DNA from 4 places in the Actinoplanes hulinensis genome. Region 1 is predicted to be linked to each of the others. Evidence: riboswitches for the same ligand, from Rfam matches in the RefSeq annotation. Region 1 holds a riboswitch; each other region holds the start of a gene.
What was found. Region 1 has a riboswitch for cyclic di-AMP ahead of KZ829_RS03515 (LysM peptidoglycan-binding domain-containing protein). Riboswitches for the same ligand answer to the same signal wherever they lie in the genome.

Region 1 (5,045 bases):
GGGTCGGGCTGGCCGAGCACGGTCGCCGCAAGCCCCGGCAGCTCTCCGGCGGGCAGGCGCAGCGGGTGGCGCTGGCCCGGGCACTGGCCGTCGACCCGGTCCTGCTGCTGCTCGACGAGCCGCTCGCCGCCCTGGACGCCCGGACCCGGCTGGAGACCCGCGGCGAGCTGCGCCGGCACCTGGCCGAGCACCCGGGCGCCACGCTGATCGTCACGCACGATCCGCTGGACGCCCTGGTCCTGGCCGACCGGCTGGTCATCGTCGAGCACGGCCGGGTGGTGCAGGAGGGCGACGCGGCGACCATCACGGCCCGCCCGCGTACCGATTACGTGGCCCGGCTCGTGGGACTCAACCTGTACCGCGGCCGGGGCGGCGGGCACACCGTCGAACTGTCCGACGGGTTCGTCCTGACCAGCACCGACATCGTGCACGGCGACGCCTTCGTGGCCTTCCCGCCGGCCGCGGTCGCCCTGCACCCGCACCAGCCGGACGGGAGCCCGCGCAACACCTGGCCGGCCGTGATCGCCGACGTCCAGCAGCACGGCGACAGCCTGCGGGTACGCCTGGACGGCCCGATCTCGGTGGCCGCCGACATCACGCCCGCGGCCGCCGCGCAGATGGGTCTCACCCCCGGGCAGGAGCTGTGGGTGGCGGTCAAGGCCGCGGAGACCCGCGCCTACCCCGCCTCCGGGTAGTCACCGCCGGCCGTACCGCCGGGATGCGAGGTTCCGCCGGCGGTCCTGCTGGGTTCCGGGGCGGCCCTCGACGTACTCCCAGGTGTCCAGCACGGTCGGCCCGTACGGGCCGGCCTGCTGGATCGCCGGCTCGGCGGCCGGACGGTAGCCGCAGCGGCGCGCCACCGACGTGCTCGCCGTGTTGCCGCGGTCGATCCGCAACAGCAGCCGCCGTAGCCCCAGGGTGTCGAACGCGTACCCGGTGAGCAGCGAGAGCGCGGCCGACGCCAGGCCCCGCCGCCGGTACGGCCGCCCGACCAGATAGCCCAGCTCCGCCTCGTGCGGCTCGGACCGCACGTTGAACAGCAGCACCTCACCGAGTGGCGGCCCGCCGTCGGTGGTGATCGCGAGCTGGATCCGGCTGCCGCCGACCCGGCCCTGACGGGCCCGCCGCAGGTACGCGAGACCGGACTCCACATCGAACGGCGACGGCATCAGCGTCCAGCGGGCGATGTCCGGTTCGTCCAGCAGAGCGACCAGGTCGTCGAGGTCGTCGGGGCTCCATTCGCGCAGCACGACACCGCTACCCGCCAGCCTGAGCGGGTACGGCAACGGGCTGACGGTCACCCCTGAATCGTGCCGTTAAGAACGCCTTTGCGGCTAGTGGCGATCGAAAGGAGGCCCCTGAACAGTTCCTTACCGTCCACCGGTCGGATCACCGATACCGCTCTTGAGGAGGATGGGCGCATGGTGATCGCGCTACAGCCGCTCGGTGGTGATCTCCAGACCGGCCGTGCGGAGGCGGTCGACCAGTGCGTCACCGATCCCGGTCGCGGGGGTGAGCACGCCGCCGGGTGACTCCGGCAGACGGTCCCGGTCGAGGGCCAGCGCCAGGGCGGACTCACCGAGCATCACGGCGGTCGCCGCGTACCCCGGATCGCCTTTGGCCTTGACCCGTGCGCGATAGCGCGCCCCCGACGAGGTCGTGGTGAAGATGTCCATGGTGAAGTGACCGTTGCGCCGGGCGTTCTCGTCCGGCCCGGTGCCCGGCGCCGGCAGGATCCGGTCCAGCAGGAACCGGACCGGCGGCAGCGCGAAGCCGATCACCAGGCCGTTCAGCGCGCCCTTGACGGCCAGTGCGGCGGCCGGGCCGCTCACCCGCATCGCCTCGCGGTAGCGGAAGCGGGGGCCGTACGCCCAGCCGCGCAGCGCGTTGCTGCGCCGGACCACCCGGGTGTTGTAGGACGCCATCACGAACGGCGCGAGGTGACCGCGCACGCTCGCGTCCACGTCGGAGCCTCGCAGCGTCACCATGTCCGGCTGGCGCCCGAGATCGGGTTCGGCCTCCCGGTCCGGGCTCAGCGAGTACGGGCTCGCACCCACCCGGCGCAGACGGCGGTCCTTCTTCATGACGTCGACCTGGTGCCGCATCGAGTCGATGGTGCCGCCGCTGAATCCGCCGCGCAGCCGCGTCACGACGAGCGTGGTGTCGGTCAGTTCCCCGGCGTCGTCCGCGCGTACCGCGGCATGCAGGACGTGCACCCCGATGTCGGACGGGATCGAGTCGAAGCCGCAGGAGTGCACGATCCGTGCGCCGGTGCGCTGCGCCGTCGCATGGTTCTCGTCGATGCTGTCCCGGGCGAACAGCACCTCACCGGTGAGGTCCACGTAGTCGGTGCCGGTGACGGCGCACGCGCGGGCGAGCGGCCGGCCGTATTTCGCGTAGGGGCCGACGGTCGTCAGCACCACCCGGGCGCGCCCGGCCATCGTGGTCAGCGCCGGTTCGTCGTCGGCGTCGGCGACCACGATCGGCCAGTCGACGCCGAGTTCACCCGCGACCTTCTCCAGTTTCGCGCGCGAGCGGCCGGCCAGCGCGATCCGGGTGCCGGCGGGCGCGTGTTCGGCCAGGTGGCGCGCGGTCAGCACGCCGACGAAACCGGTGGCGCCGTAGACGATGACGTCCAGTTCGCGTTGTGGATCGTTCATGGCCGCAGATTGTGCACCCTCCGTGCAGTACACGCGAGCCGTTCGTGTGTTCGCGCGGTCGGCGCGCCGAGATCAACCCGTTATACATACAAAAATGATCAAAGACGCTAATTTGTGACCTGGAACAACTCCATCGCCGCTGCTCGGCCATGCCCGCCGGGCGCGGCGGATACGCAGCCCGCCATGCGGGCACCGTGGCCGGAACGCCGAGTCCTGCCGCTGGTCACGGTCCAGACGACATCGAACGGCAAGGAGCGGGGGACCCAAGAGTTCCTCGGCGCTGACGCGCCTCGGGGTGAAGCCGCCACACCGGCGGCCGGGCACCTCTGCCCGAACCCGACAGCTGACCTCGTAGGCGTGGAGGACAAGCTCATGGTTCAGACCAGGAAACAGTTCCAGCGGGCAGTCGGCCTCGTCGCCGCGAGCCTGGCCGGTGGGGTGGCCCTCGCCGGGCCGGCCGCCCCCGCACAGGCCTCGATCAACTGGGAGGCCATCGCCAATTGCGAATCCGGCGGTAACTGGCGCATCAACACCGGAAACGGGTACTACGGCGGTCTGCAGTTCAGCCGCAGCACCTGGCGCGCCTACGGCGGTGGCCGGTACGCGAACACCGCGAACGGGGCCAGTAAATCCGAGCAGATCCGCGTCGCCGAGCGGGTGCTCCGGGGCCAGGGCATCAGGGCCTGGCCGCACTGCGGGCCCCGGCACGGCTTCCGGCCGGCCGCGTCCCGCAAGACCCGGGTCGTCCGGTCCCTCTCTCTCCGGTCCTCGACCACCGGCACCTACGTGGTACGCCGCGGCGACACACTGACTCGGATCGCGGCCCGGAACGACGTGCCAGGCGGGTGGCAGGCCCTCTACCGGGCCAACGCGGGGGTCCTGGACAGCCCGCACCGGCTGCGGGTGGGGCAGCGCTTGAAGGTCTGAAAGTGGGCCCGGCGCGATTTGAACGCGCGACCTACCGCTTAGGAGGCGGTTGCTCTATCCACTGAGCTACGAGCCCGACGCCCTGAGGGTACCAGCAGGCGGGGCCCGGGTCGGCGCGGCCGACCCGGGCCCCGGAGGGACTGCAACCGGCCTCAGGCCAGGTCGAACCGGTCCAGGTTCATGACCTTGACCCACGCCTCGACGAAGTCGGTGACCAGCTTCTCCTTGGCGTCGTCGCTGCCGTAGACCTCGGCCTGCGCCCGCAGGATCGAGTTCGAGCCGAAGATCAGGTCAGCCCGGGTGGCGGTCCACCTGACCTCGCCGGTCCGGCGGTCGCGACCCTCGAAGGTCTCGCCCTCGGAGTCGGTGGCCGACCAGGTGAGGCCGAAGTCGAGCAGGTTGGCGAAGAAGTCGTTGGTCAGCACGCCCGGCGTCGCGGTGAAGACGCCGTGCTGCGAGCCACCGGTGTTCGCGCCGAGCACCCGCAGGCCGCCGACCAGCACGGTCAGCTCCGGCGCGGTCAGCGTGAGCAGCTGCGCCTTGTCGACCAGCAGCGCCTCGGTCGGGCGGCGGTGGCCCTTCGCGAGGTAGTTGCGGAATCCGTCGTGGGTGGGCTCCAGCACCGCGAACGACTCGGCGTCGGTCTGCTCCTCGGTCGCGTCGGTACGACCCGGGGTGAACGGCACCTCGATGTCGAAACCGCCGTCCTTGGCGGCCTTCTCCACGGCGGCCGTGCCGGCCAGCACGATCAGGTCGGCCAGCGAGATCCTCGTGGCGCCACCGGCCGCGTTGAACTCGGCCCGGATGCCCTCGAGCACGCCCAGCACCTTGCTGAGCTGGGCCGGGTCGTTGGCCTCCCACTGGTTCTGCGGGGCCAGGCGGATCCGCGCGCCGTTCGCGCCACCGCGCTTGTCGGTGCCACGGAACGTCGACGCCGACGCCCACGCGGTCGCGACCAGCTCGGAGACCGACAGGCTGGAGGCGAGGACGGCGGCCTTCAGCGAGGCGACCTCCGCCGCGCCGACCAGCTCGTGGTCCACGGCCGGCAGCGGGTCCTGCCAGATCAGCGGCTCGGAGGGGACCTCCGGGCCGAGGTAGCGGGCGATCGGGCCCATGTCACGGTGGGTCAGCTTGAACCAGGCCTTGGCGAAGGCCCGGCCGAACTCCTCCGGGTCGTCGTGGAACCGCTTCGAGATCGGGCCGTAGACCGGGTCGAAGCGGAGCGCCAGGTCCGAGGTCAGCATCCGCGGCTCCTGCCGCTTCGCCGGGTCGAACGCGTGCGGCACCAGGTCGGAGCCGGCGCCGTTCTTCGGGCGCCACTGGTGCGCGCCGGCCGGCGACTGGGTGAGCTCCCACTCGTACGCGAAGAGGATGTGGAAGAACTCGTTGTCCCAGCGGGTCGGGTGGTAGGTCCAGGTGACCTCCAGACCACTGGTGATCGCGTCGGCGCCCACGCCG
Region 2 (5,045 bases), on a different contig from region 1:
CAGCAGAACCTGATGGCCGCCGTCGACGCCTGCCAGCGGCACCCGGACCTGGCCCGCGGTTTCGGGGTCAACGACGAGGAGGCGGCCTCCTGGCGGGACGCGGCGGCGGCCGTGCACATCCCGTACGACAAGGAGCTGGGCGTCCACCAGCAGTGCGAGGGCTTCACCCGGCTTCAGGAGTGGGACTTCGAGGGCACCCCGCCGGAGGGCTACCCGCTGCTGCTCAACTTCCCGTACTTCGACCTGTACCGCAAGCAGGTGGTCAAGCAGGCCGACCTGGTGATGGCGATGTACATCCGGGGCGACGCGTTCACCCCGGAGGAGAAGGCGCGCAACTTCGCGTACTACGACGCCCGTACCGTCCGGGACTCGTCGTTGTCGGCCTGCATCCAGGCGGTCATGGCGGCCGAGACCGGGCATCTCGAGCTGGCCCACGACTACCTGGGCGAGGCCGCCCTGATGGACCTGCACGACCTGCACCGGAACGCGCGGGACGGCGTGCACGTGGCGTCCCTGGCCGGCTCCTGGATCGCGCTGGTCGCCGGCCTCGGCGGCATGCGGGACTTCAACGGCCAGCTGAGCTTCGCGCCGCGGCTGCCCAGCCGGATCAACAACCTGGAGTTCTCGCTGCTCTGGCGGGGTCTGCGGCTGCGCGTCAACGTGACATCCGACGAGGTGACCTACTCGCTGCGCAACGGCGGCGGGCAGGCCCGGCTCACCCTGGTCCACCACGGCAAGGAGCTCGAGGTGACCCAGGTGCGACCGGTCACCATGCCGATTCCGGCCGCGGTGCCGCCGGGCCCGGCGCCGGCCCAGCCGCACGGCCGCGCTCCGGTCCGGCGCGCGGTGCACTGAGCACGTGAAAACGGCCCCCGCCCGGATGGGCGGGGGCCGTTCTCGTGAAGTCCGTCAGAGCATCGAGACGTGTACGTGGTCGGTGTGAGCACTGACCCCGTGGTATTCCTTCCAGCCCGACGCCGGGAACCAGATCATCCTGTTCCAGATCACGTAGTAGATGCCGAGCTCGTCGGCGTTACGGACCAGGAACGCCATCAGGTTGTTGCCGTACCGGAATTCCTTGTCGGTGTCGTAGGACGAGAATCCGCTCTTCTGCAACGACCAGTCGCAGGCACGGCCCTTGGGGTGTTCGAAGGGCCCGCCGGTGCGGTGACAGCCGACGAACATGTTGAAGCCGGCCTTCTTGGTCTCTTTGTACATGTGCAGCGTGCGCTTGGTGACACAGCCGCCGGTGGTCGGGTCGTCCTCGGTGCAGCCCTCCGACGAGAAACCGCCGGAGCCGTTCCGCGGCGCCGGGTCGGCCTCCGGTGAGTCCGCCACCACGAGGCCCTTGGTCACCGACTTGCCGCCGACCAGCTGGAACGCCTTGTCGGCCGCGTCCTTCTGCTTCTTCATCACGGCGGCGTTCTGCTGCTGCGCCTTGACCTCGGCATCCAGCTGCGCCTTGCTCTCCGAGATCTCGGTGATCGCCGCGTTGAGCTCGTGCAGCTTGGCGTCGTGCAGCTTGTTGATCTCTTCGAGGGAGACCGCCTTGGTCAGGAAGTCGCCCGAGTCCTGGGACCTGAGCAGGAAGCCCATGGCGCTCAGGTTGCCGGTCATGTACTGCTGCTTGGCGATCTGGTCGACCTCGGGGATCAGTGCGTCCCGCCGGGCCTCCGCCGCCTGGATCTGCTTGGCCAGTTTGGCCTGCGTCTTGGTGGACTGCGTCACCGCGGACTTCGCGGAGGCGTAGCGCCGGTTGGTCGACTCGATCACGTCGTTGAGAGTTGCGTCCTCGTCCTCCTCCTGTGCGGAGGATGAGGAGCCGCCTGGCTCGGCCGCGGCCGGAGTCGCGGGCGCCATGAACATCAGGGCGCTCACCAGCGGCGCCAGGGCAAGTATCAGCCACCGGCGGGGACTTGCTGCCATCAACAGTTCCTTCCGTGACACCGCCGACCGAGTTAGCTGACGGGTTCGGGACGGAAGCAATCCCTACCGCAAACTGCGGATACACCCCAGTGAACCTGGTTCCCCGGCTCGTCTCGCGACGATTGGGCGGCGGCCTGCCGGCAACTCGGGGGCGGTGCCGTCCTGGCAGGACCGGCGGCCAGTTTACCCGAGATATCGCTGTGGATCAGACCCCGGGAACCGCTAAAAGAGTTACCTCGCAAACACATTCCGTAATTGCAATCACCTGTCGTGTCGGGGCAATTGCGGTGCGTACGAGAACTGTCGATCTGTCGATCGAGTGGGTATGGTCGGTGCGGTTCCCGCGCGGGGGCCGCCGCCTAATCGCCGTCAATGGCGAGCCGGGGAACCAATGTGCGACGTATTCGCGACGGTGAGGGCCACCGTTGTCGGCCTACGGCGAGCGAGGCTCAAGGTAGGTCGCGAATAAGCCGCATCCCGGGGTGAATCCGCTTACTCGCGGTAGGGATTTCCTTCGTCCCGAACCCGTCAGCTAACCCGGCCGGCGGCCGACGGAAGGAAATGCCTGTGCAGCAGAACACTGCGCGGCGATTAGCGGCGTTGCTGGCGCTGCTCGTCGCCGCGTGCGGACTGGCCGTCGTCGCGTCGCCGGCCACCGCGGCCCCCCGGCTGCTCGCCGCCCCCGGAGACACCGGGGACGACGGTGAGGGCGGATCGAAGTCCCTCATCGAACAACTCGAGAAGGCCTCCAGCGGCTACATCGAGGCCAAGAAGAAGCTGAAGACCTCCAAGGAGCAGCAGACCAAGCTGACCTCGGAGCTCAAGCGCCTGGACACCGAGCTCGGGCCACAGCAGGAGCAGCTCGACCTGATCGCCACGCAGGCGTACACCGCGGGCCGGGCCGGGCCGATGTCAGCCGTGCTCGCCGCCGATTCGGCCGAGGGCTTCCTGGGCCGGGCCGAGACCCTGGCCATCGTGGCGGCCGACCAGAGCCGGGCGATCCAGGGACTGAAGACCACCCGCGAGGACCGCCAGAAGGCCAAGGACTCCATCGACATCGCGATCAAGGACCAGCAGAAGCAGGTCACCGTGATGGCGAAGCAGAAGGCCAAGGCCGAGGCCGCGCTCAAGGCGGCGAACCAGGGCTCGGACGCCTCGTCCTCCTCCGACGGCGGCGGCAGTGCCGACGCGGAGCCGGGCCCGGGCGGATCGAGCTGCAACCAGGACGACCCGACCGGCACCGGCGGCTGCATCACCGCGACCCTGCTGCACGCCTACAAGCAGGCCCGGGCGGACGGCTTCACCCGGTTCACCAAGTGCTGGCGTACGCAGAACAGCGGCGAGCACCCCAAGGGCCGGGCCTGCGACTTCTCCGCGGAGAAGGGGACCTTCGGCGGGGACGCCACGGGAGCCGACAAGACGTACGGCAACAACCTGGCGAACTACTTCATCAACAACGCGGACGACCTGGACGTCCTGTACGTGATCTGGTACCGCCGGATCTGGCTGCCGAGCAGTGGCTGGAAGTCGTACAGCGGGGCGGGTGGCGACCCGTCCAGCGACCACACCAACCACGTGCACCTGTCGGTCAACTGAACCACCGGGGGAGTGCGGGGCCTACCTGCGGGCGAAGGCCTCGTACTCCTTCATCACCTCGTCGGTCGGGCCGTCGGCGCGGATCGAGCCGGCCTCCAGCCAGATGCACCGCTCACAGGTGTCCCGGATCGACTGCTCGCTGTGGCTCACCAGGAACACCGTGCCGGCCTGGGCGCGCAGCTCCCGGACCCGGGCCTCGCTGCGCCTGCGGAACTTGGCGTCACCGGTGGCCAGCGCCTCGTCGATCAGGAGCACGTCGTGCTGCTTGGCGGCCGCGATCGAGAAGCGCAGCCGGGCCGACATGCCCGAGGAGTACGTCCGCATCGGCAGGGTGGCGAAGTCACCCTTGTCGTTGATGCCGGAGAACTCGATGATCTCGTCCTTCTTCGCCCGCACCTCGGCCGGCGACATGCCCATCGCGAGGCAGCCCAGCTCGACGTTGCGGTCGCCGGGCAGCTCGTTCATCAGTGCCGCGTTCACACCCAGCAGGGACGGCTGGCCGGAGGCGTAGATCGCGCCCCGGGAGACCGGCAGCAGGCCGGCCACCGCGCGCAGAAGGGTCGACTTGCCCGAGCCGTTGGTGCCGATCAGGCCGATCGCCTCGCCCTTGTAGGCCACGAAGCTGACACCCTTGACCGCGTGCACCTCACGGATGTTCGAGTTCTTGCTCCGGGTGGCCAGGCGCTTGAAGCTGGCCAGCGGGCTGGAACTGGACGCACCGGCCTGGTGGACCTTGTAGATGATGTGGGCCTCGTCGGCGATGACGGTGGGAATCCGCTCGTTGTCAGCCACGGCCGTAGCCCTTCTCTCCGCGCCAGAAGTAAACGAAGCCGCCGATGCCGACGACCACGGTCCACACGACCGCCTCGATCCACAGCACGGTCGGGGAGTTCGCCAGGGTCGCTTCCTCGAGCAGCGCGTGGCGCATCAGCTCGATGTAGACCAGCAGCGGGTTGGCCTCGACCACCTGGAGCTGCCAGCCGCTCAGCAGATCCTGGAACTTCGTCACCGGGTAGAGAACGGCCGATCCGTACAGCCAGAACCGCATGATGAACGGGATCAGCTGCTTGACGTCGCGCACCTTGGAGCCGTAGCGGGCCATGAACAGGCCCAGGCCGACGTTGAAGAACGACTGCAGGACCAGGGCCGGCACCACGATCAGCCACTCGACGGTGATCGGCTCGCCGGTGATCAGCACGATGCCCATCAGGACGAACACCGCCACCATGAAGTTGCGGATCTCCACCAGCGAGGCGGAGAGCGGCAGGCTGGCCCGGGGGAAGTGCAGCGCGCGGATCAGCCCGAGGTTGCCGGTGATCGCGTTCGTCCCCGTCTGCACCACCGACTGGGTGAACTGGAACACGAAGACACCGATGCAGAGGTACGCGATGAAGTTCGGCATCTCCTCGTGGCCCCCGAGGACCAGGCCGAAGATGACGTAGTAGACAGCCGCGTTGATGATCGGGGTGAGCACCTGCCACACCGCGCCGAGCTTGGTGTTGCCCAGTGCGGACGTCATCTTC
Region 3 (5,045 bases), on a different contig from region 1:
TCCGCCGGGCAGCACCCCCTCCTCGATGCCGGCGAACTCTTCCTCGCTCGCCGAGAGGTAGTCATCCCAGGACTGCTTGTCCCAGATCTCGACCCGGGTGCTCGCGCCGATCACCACCAGATCGCGACCAAGACTGGCATACTCCCGCAAATGGGCAGGAATGGTCACTCTGCCTTGCCTGTCGGGCACCTCGTCATGCGCGCTGGCGAAGAACACCCGGCTGTATGCCCGGGCCGCCTTGTTCGTCACCGGCGCCTCACGGAGCTGGCCGGCGATGCGCTGGAACTCCGGCATCGGGAACACGTAAAGACAGCGTTCCTGCCCCTTCGTGATCACGACACCTCCCGCCAGCTCATCACGGAACTTCGCCGGGAGGATCAGCCGGCCCTTCTCGTCGAGGCGCGGAGTGTGCGTGCCGAGAAACATCGGCCCCCACCCCTTTGCCGTGGCGCCCGCTCCTTCGCGGAGGGAGTGGACCGCCTGTCAACTCGGGCCGGCAGGTCCGGCTGCGCTCCTCCGCCCCTGCCACTGCGCCCCACTCTACTCCACTTCCCTCCACCTGCAACCCGAAAGCGATCGCTCGCGAGGCCTTTTCGCGGACGAAACCCCTGTTCACAGGTGGTGGAGCGGAGTGGAGGGCCAAGCGCATGATCAACCCCGTCCGGTTTCCGACATCGGGCGCTCCGGGTACGAAAACACCCGCCCCGGGAGCCCTGGGGGCGGGTGTGTGGAGGAATGTGGAGACGTCTGTGGGGTGTGCCCCGAACCGGGCCACACCCCACAGCGCTGTTCCTTACTACTATGGGCCCTACGCGACGAGGCGCCGTACCACGTAGTTCTTGTTCCAGATCTTGTGCTTGCCGACCCGGGCCCCACTGTGCGGCGAGTCGTAGACGTAGCCGTTCCCGGCGTAGATCCCGGCGTGGTAGCCGTACGACCCGTTGCGGAAGATGATCAGGTCGCCGACCCGCTTGTTGCTCTTCGAGACGGACTTGCCGTACTTCTGCTGTGAGTTCGCCTTGTGCGGCAGGCTCTTGCCGGCCGCCTTCTTGTAGACGTACTTGGTGAAGCCCGAGCAGTCGAAGCGCTTCGGGCCGGCCGCACCGAACAGGTACAGCGCGCCCTTGTGCTTCTTGGCCTCGGCCAGGACCTTGGCGCCACTGGCGCGGACCGTGACCTTCATCTTGTTGGTGGCCCGCTGGTTGTACCCCGTCCCGGAGAACAGGGTCCGGACCCACACCGTCTTCGTCGGCTTCGCGGTCAGCGTGACCGCGCCACCCTTGACGGTGTCGGTGTCCCAGGTCCGCCAGGCGCCGTTGCTCCAGCCCTGGAGACGGACCGTGCCCTTGGCGACCTGGCCGGTGGCCGGGTCGATCACCTTGGCGGTGATCTTGAGGGTGGAGCCCCAGGCCAGGCTACGGGTGCTGGCCTTCGTGGCGATCTGGGGCGTGATCTTCGCGGCTGCCGCACTCGCGGTGACCGGGGTGACGGTGGCGGTCGCGGCCGCCGCCGGTGATGCGGCGACCAACTGGCCGGCGCAGAGGCAGAGCCCCAGGGACAGTGCGACGGTACCGGTGCCGACGGACGTGCGACGACGCCGGCGCGAACTGTGTTCGTGCACGGTAGAGAGATCCTTCCGGCACGCCTGCGAGGTTAGCTGTCGGGTTCGGGCGGGAAGGCATGCCCGGCCGCGGATGGATGCGGCTTCACCCCGAGGTCGCTCCCGGATCCGTCACCCGTGGAAGCCGGGTGGCGCGGGAGAGACCAGAAATGGGTCCCCCGTCCCTGCCCCCGATTGCCTTGTCGTGGTCTGGCCAACTGCGGTGTCGCACCGTCCGGTCCGGGGCAGGGCTCGGCGTGAACCGGTCCGGTGCGGCCGGCGGGCGGTGTGCCGCCGGCGAATCTTTGCTACCTGATTTCGGCAATGATCGTCAGCGCCATATTGATCACTCTCCGTGTTTGGCATATTTGTCGCTGTCCAATTTGTTACCTCCGCGAGACAAATGCCGTCACGCGAGGTGTTCAAGCAGTGACGATCGGTCGAGAGTTACGGGTGAATCAGGACACAGAAAAAGTCCGTCACCCTGTTGGGAGTACGTCCGAATCGTCCGGACCTCGGAAAAGCCGAAGTGGTCGGTGATCTTGACCGTCTGGCAACGCGACGTAACCTTCGCGTCCGGTACCCTCGCTGGCGTGACGGACGGAATGCCTCTCATCGCCAAGGTCGCGACCTCCGTGTCGAAGACCGCGGCCGCGCTCTCCAGGGCCGCCGGTCGCGGCGACGGCTCGGTGATCGGTGGCTGGATCGGCCTGAAGATCGACCCCGATCTCCTCGCCCACCTCGCGTCGGGCCGCGCCGTCGCGCTGGTCTCCGGCACCAACGGCAAGACCACCACGACCCGGCTCACCGCGGCCGCCGTCGGTGTGCTCGGCCGGGTCGCCACCAACTCGTTCGGCGCCAACATGCCGACCGGCCACACCTCGGCGCTGGCGAAGGAGGGGCACACCCCGTTCGCCGTGCTGGAGGTGGACGAGCACTATCTGGCCCAGGTCATCGACCAGACCCGGCCCAAGGTGGTGGCCCTGCTCAACCTCTCCCGCGACCAGCTCGACCGGGCGAAGGAGGTGGCCATGATGGCGCAGCTGTGGAAGACCACGCTGGCCGGCCACCCCGACATCCGGGTGGTCGCCAACGCCGACGACCCGATGGTGGTGTGGGCGGCCGGCAGCAGCCCGCAGACCACCTGGTTCAGCGCCGGCCAGCGCTGGCACGACGACTCGTTCGTCTGCCCGGAGAGCGGCCACCCGATCGAGCGGTCCGGCGGCGACTGGTGGTGCACCGGCTGCCCGCTGCGCCGCCCGCGCCCGCAGTGGGTGGTCGAGGACGAGGGCGTGATCGACCCCCGCGGCGACTGGCATCTGGTGAAGCTCCAGCTCCCCGGCCGGGTGAACATCGGTAACGCCGCCACCGCGCTGGCCGTGGCCGCCGAGTTCGGGGTCCGCCCGATAGAGGCGCTCCCCCGGCTCTCCCGGGTGGCGTCGATCGCCGGACGGTATGCCCAGGTCGACCGTGACGGTCGCAACATCCGCTTGTTGCTGGCGAAGAACCCGGCAAGCTGGCTGGAGGCCTTCGACATGGCCGACCAGGCGCCGACACTGCTCTCCATCAACGCCCGCGACCCCGACGGCCTGGACACGTCGTGGCTCTACGACGTCGATTTCTCGCCGCTGCGCGACCGGCCGGTGCTGATCACCGGTGACCGGGCGTTCGACCTGGCGGTCCGCCTCCAGGTGAACCAGGTGCCCTTCCGGCACGTAAACAGTTTCGACGAGGCGCTGCGGTCCGTTCCGCCCGGCCGCCTCGAGGTGATCGCCAACTACACGGCGTTCCAGGACATTCGAGCGGAGTTGGACCGTGTCAACTGAGTCCCTGCGGATCGTGTGGATCTACCCGGATCTGCTGTCGACGTACGGCGACCGGGGCAACATGCTCATCCTGGCCCGCCGGGCCGCCGACCGCGGCATCCCGGTGGAGACCTACGAGGTCCGGTCCGACCAGCGGATGCCGAACAGCGCCGACATCTACCTGATCGGCGGCGGCGAGGACGGCCCCCAGGCCCTGGCGGCTCAGCGCCTGCTCGCCGACGGTGGCCTGCACCAGGCGGTCAACCAGGGCGCCGCGATCCTCTCCATCTGCGCGGGTTACCAGCTTCTCGGTCACTCGTTCTATGCCAAGGGGGCCAAGTGCGCCGGGCTGGGACTGCTCGACATCACCTCCGACCGGGGCGAGACCCGGGCGGTCGGCGAGTTGCGCGGTGACATCGACCCACGGCTCGGCCTGCCTCCACTGACCGGATTCGAGAACCACGGCGGGCGTACCCATCTGGGCGCGCACGCCGCACCACTCGCCCGGGTGACCGGCGGCATCGGCAACGACGGCCAGACCGAGGGCGCCTGGGCGGGCAAGATCCTGGGGACGTATTCGCACGGCCCGGCGCTGGCCCGCAACCCGGCGATAGCCGATCTGCTCCTTCGCTGGTCCACCGGCGCGGATAGGCTCACGCCCCTCGACGACACCTGGAGCGAGCGCCTCCGGAACGAGCGGCTCGCCGCGGCGAGCCCGGCGGTATAGACCGGCACCACCGAGTCCTGAAACGACGACAGTTGGGGCGGTAGGCCTGCATGACCGACAACCTGATCGACCCGCGGGGCACTGAAATCTCCGCGGACCCTCAGGCCATTGACCACGCTGCCGCCCCCACCGCTCCCACCCCGATGGGGTGGAGACGCCGTCTGATCCGGTTCTCCCTGCTCGGCGCCGGGGTCGGCGCTCTCGCCGGCCTCGCCGCCGTGCTGCCGCTGCGGGACATCGCCGACACCCTGTCCGCCATGGGCCCGAGCGCCGTGTTCGCGGTGGCGTTCCTCGGCGGCATGCTGCTGTCGGTGCTCGTACCGCGGACCCTGATCACGATGACCTGCGGCGCCCTGCTCGGTGCCGTCACCGGATCCGCGGCCGCCCTGGCCGCCGCGGTGATCGCCGCGGTCGCCACCTACTACGCGGGCCGCTGGGCCGGCCGCGGCGCCCTCCAGGCCCGCGCCGGGAGCCGTCTGGCCCGCCTCGACGGCTGGCTGAACCGTCGCGGCCTCGCCGCGGTCCTGCTGGTCCGCTTCCTGCCGCTGGCCCCGTTCGGCCTGGTCGGCTACGCCTACGGCACCACCAGCGTGTGCCGCAAGCGCTACCTGCTCGGCACCACCATCGCCGCCATCCCGTCCACGGTCACCTACGCCGTGATCGGCGCCGCGGTCGTCGCCCCCGGCGAGATGAACTTCCTCACCCTGGCCCCGGCCGTGTTCAGCTTCGTCCTCTCCACGGCGATCATCCTGCGCTGGCGCCACACCGCCCGGCGCGCTCCCGTGCCCGCCTGATCAGCGCCGTGGTCACCCCAGGGTGGCGAGGTCGGTGAAGTAGCCGGGGTAGGTCTTGGCGACGCAGCCCGGGTCGGTGATCTCGATGCCGGGCGCGCGCAGGCCGATCAGCGAGAGGC
Region 4 (5,045 bases), on a different contig from region 1:
AAACCGGGGATGGCCGGGACGACGACGTGGAAGTGCTCGCTGAGCGGGCCGATGACGTCGAGGAACTCGACGGTGGAGCCCGGCCAGCCGTGGGTGAGCAGCAGAGGCAGGGCACCGGGGTCGGCGGAACGGACGTGGAAGAGGTGGATCCGGTCGCCACCGATCTCGACGGCCTGCTGCGGAATGGCGTTGAGTTCGGCCTCGTGCGCCCGCCAGTCGAACCCGAGCCAGCGGTCGGCGAGTGCCCGGACCCGATCGAGCCGGATGCCGTAGTCGCCGGGAGCGGCGTCGGGCCACCGGGTGTGGCCGAGCCGGGCGGTCAGATCGTCGAGTTCGGATTGCGGGACCCGGACACTGGATTCGTTCATGCGACTAACGTTAGACTAGCGAACGTTCAGAAGTCCAACGTTAGATTCGTCAACGTTAGAGAGCCCAATGTTAAAATCGCGACGTGGAAGAGCTGCCAAGCTGGGTGCTGAGTCAGGTCTCGGCGCAGGGTCACCGGATCATCGTCGAGAGGTTCGGGGCGGTGGGGGCGCGGGGCTACCACTACCGGCTGCTGCGCTCCCTGGCCACCGAGGGTCCGGCCAGTCAGGCGGCGCTCGGCCGGCGCACCGGGATCTATCTGAGCGATCTGGTCGGGGCGCTCAACGAGCTGGAGTCGGCGGGCCATGTGCAGCGGTCACCCGACCCGGCGGACCGGCGGCGCAACATCGTCGGGCTCACCGAGCGGGGGCGGGAGCGGGCCGAGGAGTTGTCGGAGCGGGCACACGCGGTCCAGGACGAGCTGCTGGCACCCCTGTCCGGCCCGGAGCGCGAGCAACTGACCGGGCTGCTGCAGCGGCTGTTGGAGCACCATCAATCGGGCGGGTGACGGGCCACTCACCCCCGGCGGGCGCGGCACGGCCGCGACGGGCCGGGGAGCTCGCGGGTCTCCCACGGCGGCTCACGAAGGCGTACGAAATCAAAAGAAAGACCGCCGGCGCGAAACGACGGCGGTCTTTCCCGGAGGGTTTTCTAGCCCGGTCGGCGATAGCCGGCGATGGGCCCCCGATCGATGGTCGCCATCCGCACGTGGTCTCCCGTGTGCGGGGCGTGCACCACCTGGCCACCACCGATGTAGATGGCGACGTGGTGCACGTCGGAGTAGTAGAAGACCAGGTCACCCGGCTTCAACTCGCTCCGGCTCACCGGTGTGCCCGAGCCCCACTGGTCCTTCGTGTAGTGCTCGAGATGCACACCGACCGCGGCCCACGCCTCCTTCGTCAGGCCCGAGCAGTCGTAACTGTTCGGTCCCTCGGAGCCGAAGACATAGGGCTTGCCGATCAGGTCGCACGCCTTCTGGGCGGCACGGCCACCCTTGTCGTTGGTGTACGTGACCGGGCACGGGCCGGTGCGCAGAGGACCGTCGTCGATGTTCGCGTCGCCGTACGCCTGGATCCGGAGCTTCTGGAGCTTCGTGATCTCCTTCTCGATCGCCGTCTTCTTCGTCGCGAGGTCCGTGTCGCGGGCGGAGATCTCGGACTCGAGCTGGTCGACCGTGGCCTTGTCGGCGGCGTACTTGTCGCGGAGCTTCGCGACGTTGGAGATCGAGGCCTCCTGGTTGTGGGCAAGCTGGTCGAGCAGCGTGAGCTTCTCCACCAGACCGTCCGGGTCACCACTCAGCAGAGCGTTGAGGTTTCCCGGCGGGCCCTGCATGTAGGCGTCGACCGCCAGACCTCGCACCTGCGCCATCGCGACATCCACCTGAAGCTGAAGCGGCGTCAGCGTCTTTGCCAGCTGCTTCTGCTGCTTCCGCAGCTTGGTCAGCTTCGTGTGGTTGGCGTTGTACTCCTCGATGACGGGCTCGAGTTTGTTCCACTCCTCGTCGATCTGACCCTCGACGGTGGACGGCGAGGGAGTGGCATGGGCCGCCACCGGACCCGTGATCACCAGGCCGGCCGCGGCGAGCGCGCAAACCAGGATGCGCAGCAGGCCGGCGCGACGCGCGCCATTGCGTTTCACGTTGTGTGCGTCGTCCTTTCTTCCCACTCAGCCGCCGACCGGGTTAGCTGACGGGTTCGGGCGGGAAGCATGCCCGGCCGCGCGTGGTGCCACGGCTTCACCCCACTGACCTGGGTCCCCGGTTCGCGTGTCGCGATTGGGCGGTGGTTCGCCAGATCGGCCGGATGGACGATGGGGGGCTGCCGAACCGGGGACCACCGTACTCGGATCATGCCGGCAAATGAAGGTCGCACAGCCCGCCGAACTGTACGAACAGCCGGCAATACGGAGGGTTACTAGAATGGCCAGGTATTCAGGGCACGCGCCAGCCACGGCACGACGACGATCACCGTGGGTAGCACCAACAGACCCGCGGCCGCTGCCGTCCCGGCCACCGCGAGTGCCGTCGAGCTACGGCCCGGACGATCCAGCCGCGCCAGGCGCCGTCGCCGTGATTCACCCTCCGGGTCGGCGGTCACCTCCTCCGCCAAGGGGACGGCGTCGGCGAGACGAGCCAGCGCGGCCCGCAGCGGCGCGTGCCCGGTGCGGCGCCTCGCGGCATCGTCGGCCACCATCTCCAACAGCAGGTGTACGGCGTCCAGCGGCGCCTTCGACCGCAACGGCCCGGGCACGGCCTGGTAGAAGGCCGTGAACGACTCCATCACCAGCTCGTGCTTGTGCCGCAGGTGGGCACGCTCGTGGGCGAGGACGGCGTCGACCTGCTCCCGGTCGAGCACGTCGAGCACGCCGTCGCTGAGCACCACCCGTGGGTTCCGGCCCGGCACGCAGTAGGCCAGCGGCAGGGGCGCCTCCAGCACCCGCACCTCTCCCCCGCTCAGGCCGTCATGACGTTCCACCCGATCGAGGAGGTCGACGAGCATGCGGTGCCGGTCGCGCCGGGCACGGGCCCGGGAGGTCACCTTGACGAGCGAGACCACCAGCCGGGTCACGATGGTCGCGGCCACCGCCAGGGAGAACAGCAGCGCCGCGACGGTCTCCGGGTGCCGCGCGCCGGCCGCACGGACCACCTCTTCCGGGGCGGCGAGCACGACCCCGAGCGCGCAGAGCACGGCGGTCAGGGTCAGCGCCTGCCAGAGCAGCACCCCGGCCACCGGGGCGCGGTCCGGCCAGCGGGCGTTGGCCAACAGCCTCGGCACGGCAAGCGACAGTGTCAGCCCGAGGGCGCCGAGCAGGAGGGCGGTCACCGCTCGATGTTACGGCCGGCCTTCTCGATGGCCGCCCTCAGCGCTTCCGGCGGCAGCTGGCCGACGAAGTAGGCGAGCGCGGCATCCCGGTCCGGCGTGGCACTCAGCGCGTCCAGCATCACACCGGCGGTCATCTCCTCGCGGGTCTGCGCCGGGGCGTAACGGTAGGCACGATCCGCTCGCTGCTGAACGACCAGGCCCTTCTTGGCGAGCCGGTCGAGGACGGTCATCACCGTCGTGTACGCCAGGTCGCGGTCACGGCTGAGCAGATCGTGCACCTGCCGCACGGTGAGCGGCTCGCGTGCGTCCCACAGTTTCGCCATGACCTCGCGCTCGAGGTCGTTCCTCGCCATGTGAGGCAGTCTACTGCACGACGTCGTACTACGAGTCGTAGTATCTACTACGAATCGTCGTAGAGGGGTTGCCATGGACGTGCTCGACCTGACTCGATTGCAGTTCGCGGTCGTGACGATCTACCACTACCTGTTCGTACCGGTGTCGATCTGCCTGTCCGCCACCGCGGCGGGCTTCCACCTGACCTGGCTGCGCACCGCCCGCGAGAAGTATCTGCACCTGGCCAAGTTCACCGGGAAGCTGCTGATCGTCACGTTCGCGGTCGGCGTGGTCACCGGCCTGGTGCAGGAGTTCCAGTTCGGGCTCGGCTGGAGCGCGTTCGCCCGGTTCTACGGCGACGTGTTCGGGCCGACGCTGGCCATCGAGGGGATGCTCGCGTTCTTCCTCGAGGCCACGTTCCTGGCGTTGTGGTATTTCGGGTGGGACCGGCTGCCCCGCCGTCTGCACGCCGCCACCATCGTGGTCGTCGCGGTCGGCACGCTGCTGTCGGCGTACATCATCCTGGCCGCCAACTCGTTCATGCAGAACCCGGTGGCGTACGAACTGGACCCGTCGACCGGGCGGGCCGTGCTCACCAGCTTCACCGAGCTGATGACCAACGAGGTGGTGCTCGCCGCGTTCCCGCACACGATGGGCGGCGCCGCGATGGCCGGCGGCGGGCTCCTCATGGCGATCGGCATCTGGCGCACCGTCGCCGACCCCGCCTTCCGCACGCTCGCCCGGGTCGGCGCCTGGACCATGCTGATCGGCGGTGCGGTCACCGCGATCAGCGGCGACCATCTGGGCAAGGTGATGACGGCCGTGCAGCCGATGAAGATGGCCGCCGCCGAAGCCCTTTACGAGACCGCCACCGCTGCGCCGTTCTCCGTCTTCGCGATCGGCGAGCTGGGCCACGACCGGCCGTTCTTCAGCATCGAGATCCCGGGCCTGCTGTCCTTCCTGGGCACCGGATCGTTCGGCGGGACCGTGCAGGGCATCGACGACCTGCAGGCGGCGTACGTCGCCCAGTACGGGCCGGGCAGTTACGTACCGATGATCCCGGTCGCGTTCTGGACCTTCCGCCTCATGATGGGCGCCGGGATCCTGGCGATGGCGGTCGCCGCCTACCACCTGTGGTCCACCTGGGAGACCGCCCGGCGGATGCCGCCGCTCCCCACGTTCCTGCGGCCCGGCCAGGGCACGCCACGCTGGCTGCGCCGGTTCGTCCTGCTCGCCCCGGCGCTGCCGGCCGCCGCCAACACCTTCGGCTGGATCTTCACCGAGACCGCCCGCCAGCCATGGCTCGCGTTCGGCATCTCGAAGGTGGAGGACGGCGTCTCCCCCGGCCTCACCGGCGCCGAGGTGATCGCCTCCCTGGCCGGATTCACCCTGATCTACGGCCTGCTCGCCATCGCCTGGTACCGCCTGGTCGTCCACCTCTCCCGCCAGCCGCTCACCCCGGTCGCTTCCGAGCAGGAAGAGCCCGAGCCGGTTCCCGCCTACTAGGAGTCGTCTCCCATGATC

Region 2: another riboswitch for cyclic di-AMP. It lies ahead of KZ829_RS28145 (coiled-coil domain-containing protein); the one in region 1 lies ahead of KZ829_RS03515 (LysM peptidoglycan-binding domain-containing protein).
Region 3: another riboswitch for cyclic di-AMP. It lies ahead of KZ829_RS10220 (C40 family peptidase); the one in region 1 lies ahead of KZ829_RS03515 (LysM peptidoglycan-binding domain-containing protein).
Region 4: another riboswitch for cyclic di-AMP. It lies ahead of KZ829_RS13980 (C40 family peptidase); the one in region 1 lies ahead of KZ829_RS03515 (LysM peptidoglycan-binding domain-containing protein).

The regions. Positions count from the first base shown of each region.
Region 1 is NZ_JAHXZI010000001.1:708,113-713,157, reverse strand. It holds gene KZ829_RS03530 (ABC transporter ATP-binding protein) at 1-695, shown strand, start outside; gene KZ829_RS03525 (GNAT family N-acetyltransferase) at 696-1,301, opposite strand; gene KZ829_RS03520 (saccharopine dehydrogenase family protein) at 1,434-2,660, opposite strand; cyclic di-AMP (ydaO/yuaA leader) riboswitch at 2,889-3,033, shown strand; gene KZ829_RS03515 (LysM peptidoglycan-binding domain-containing protein) at 3,033-3,587, shown strand; tRNA gene KZ829_RS03510 (tRNA-Arg) at 3,591-3,663, opposite strand; gene katG (catalase/peroxidase HPI) at 3,740-5,045, opposite strand, start outside.
Region 2 is NZ_JAHXZI010000016.1:48,824-53,868, reverse strand. It holds gene KZ829_RS28150 (glycoside hydrolase family 65 protein) at 1-855, shown strand, start outside; gene KZ829_RS28145 (coiled-coil domain-containing protein) at 910-1,926, opposite strand; cyclic di-AMP (ydaO/yuaA leader) riboswitch at 1,931-2,065, opposite strand; cyclic di-AMP (ydaO/yuaA leader) riboswitch at 2,273-2,489, shown strand; gene KZ829_RS28140 (coiled-coil domain-containing protein) at 2,488-3,522, shown strand; gene KZ829_RS28135 (ABC transporter ATP-binding protein) at 3,544-4,314, opposite strand; gene KZ829_RS28130 (ABC transporter permease) at 4,307-5,045, opposite strand, start outside.
Region 3 is NZ_JAHXZI010000004.1:391,352-396,396, forward strand. It holds gene mraZ (division/cell wall cluster transcriptional repressor MraZ) at 1-426, opposite strand, end outside; gene KZ829_RS10220 (C40 family peptidase) at 809-1,621, opposite strand; cyclic di-AMP (ydaO/yuaA leader) riboswitch at 1,629-1,765, opposite strand; gene KZ829_RS10225 (Mur ligase family protein) at 2,206-3,426, shown strand; gene KZ829_RS10230 (type 1 glutamine amidotransferase) at 3,416-4,132, shown strand; gene KZ829_RS10235 (TVP38/TMEM64 family protein) at 4,183-4,926, shown strand; gene aroA (3-phosphoshikimate 1-carboxyvinyltransferase) at 4,939-5,045, opposite strand, start outside.
Region 4 is NZ_JAHXZI010000006.1:345,514-350,558, reverse strand. It holds gene KZ829_RS13990 (epoxide hydrolase family protein) at 1-368, opposite strand, end outside; gene KZ829_RS13985 (MarR family winged helix-turn-helix transcriptional regulator) at 452-874, shown strand; gene KZ829_RS13980 (C40 family peptidase) at 1,018-2,004, opposite strand; cyclic di-AMP (ydaO/yuaA leader) riboswitch at 2,022-2,157, opposite strand; gene KZ829_RS13975 (M56 family metallopeptidase) at 2,280-3,188, opposite strand; gene KZ829_RS13970 (BlaI/MecI/CopY family transcriptional regulator) at 3,185-3,541, opposite strand; gene KZ829_RS13965 (cytochrome ubiquinol oxidase subunit I) at 3,615-5,027, shown strand; gene cydB (cytochrome d ubiquinol oxidase subunit II) at 5,040-5,045, shown strand, end outside.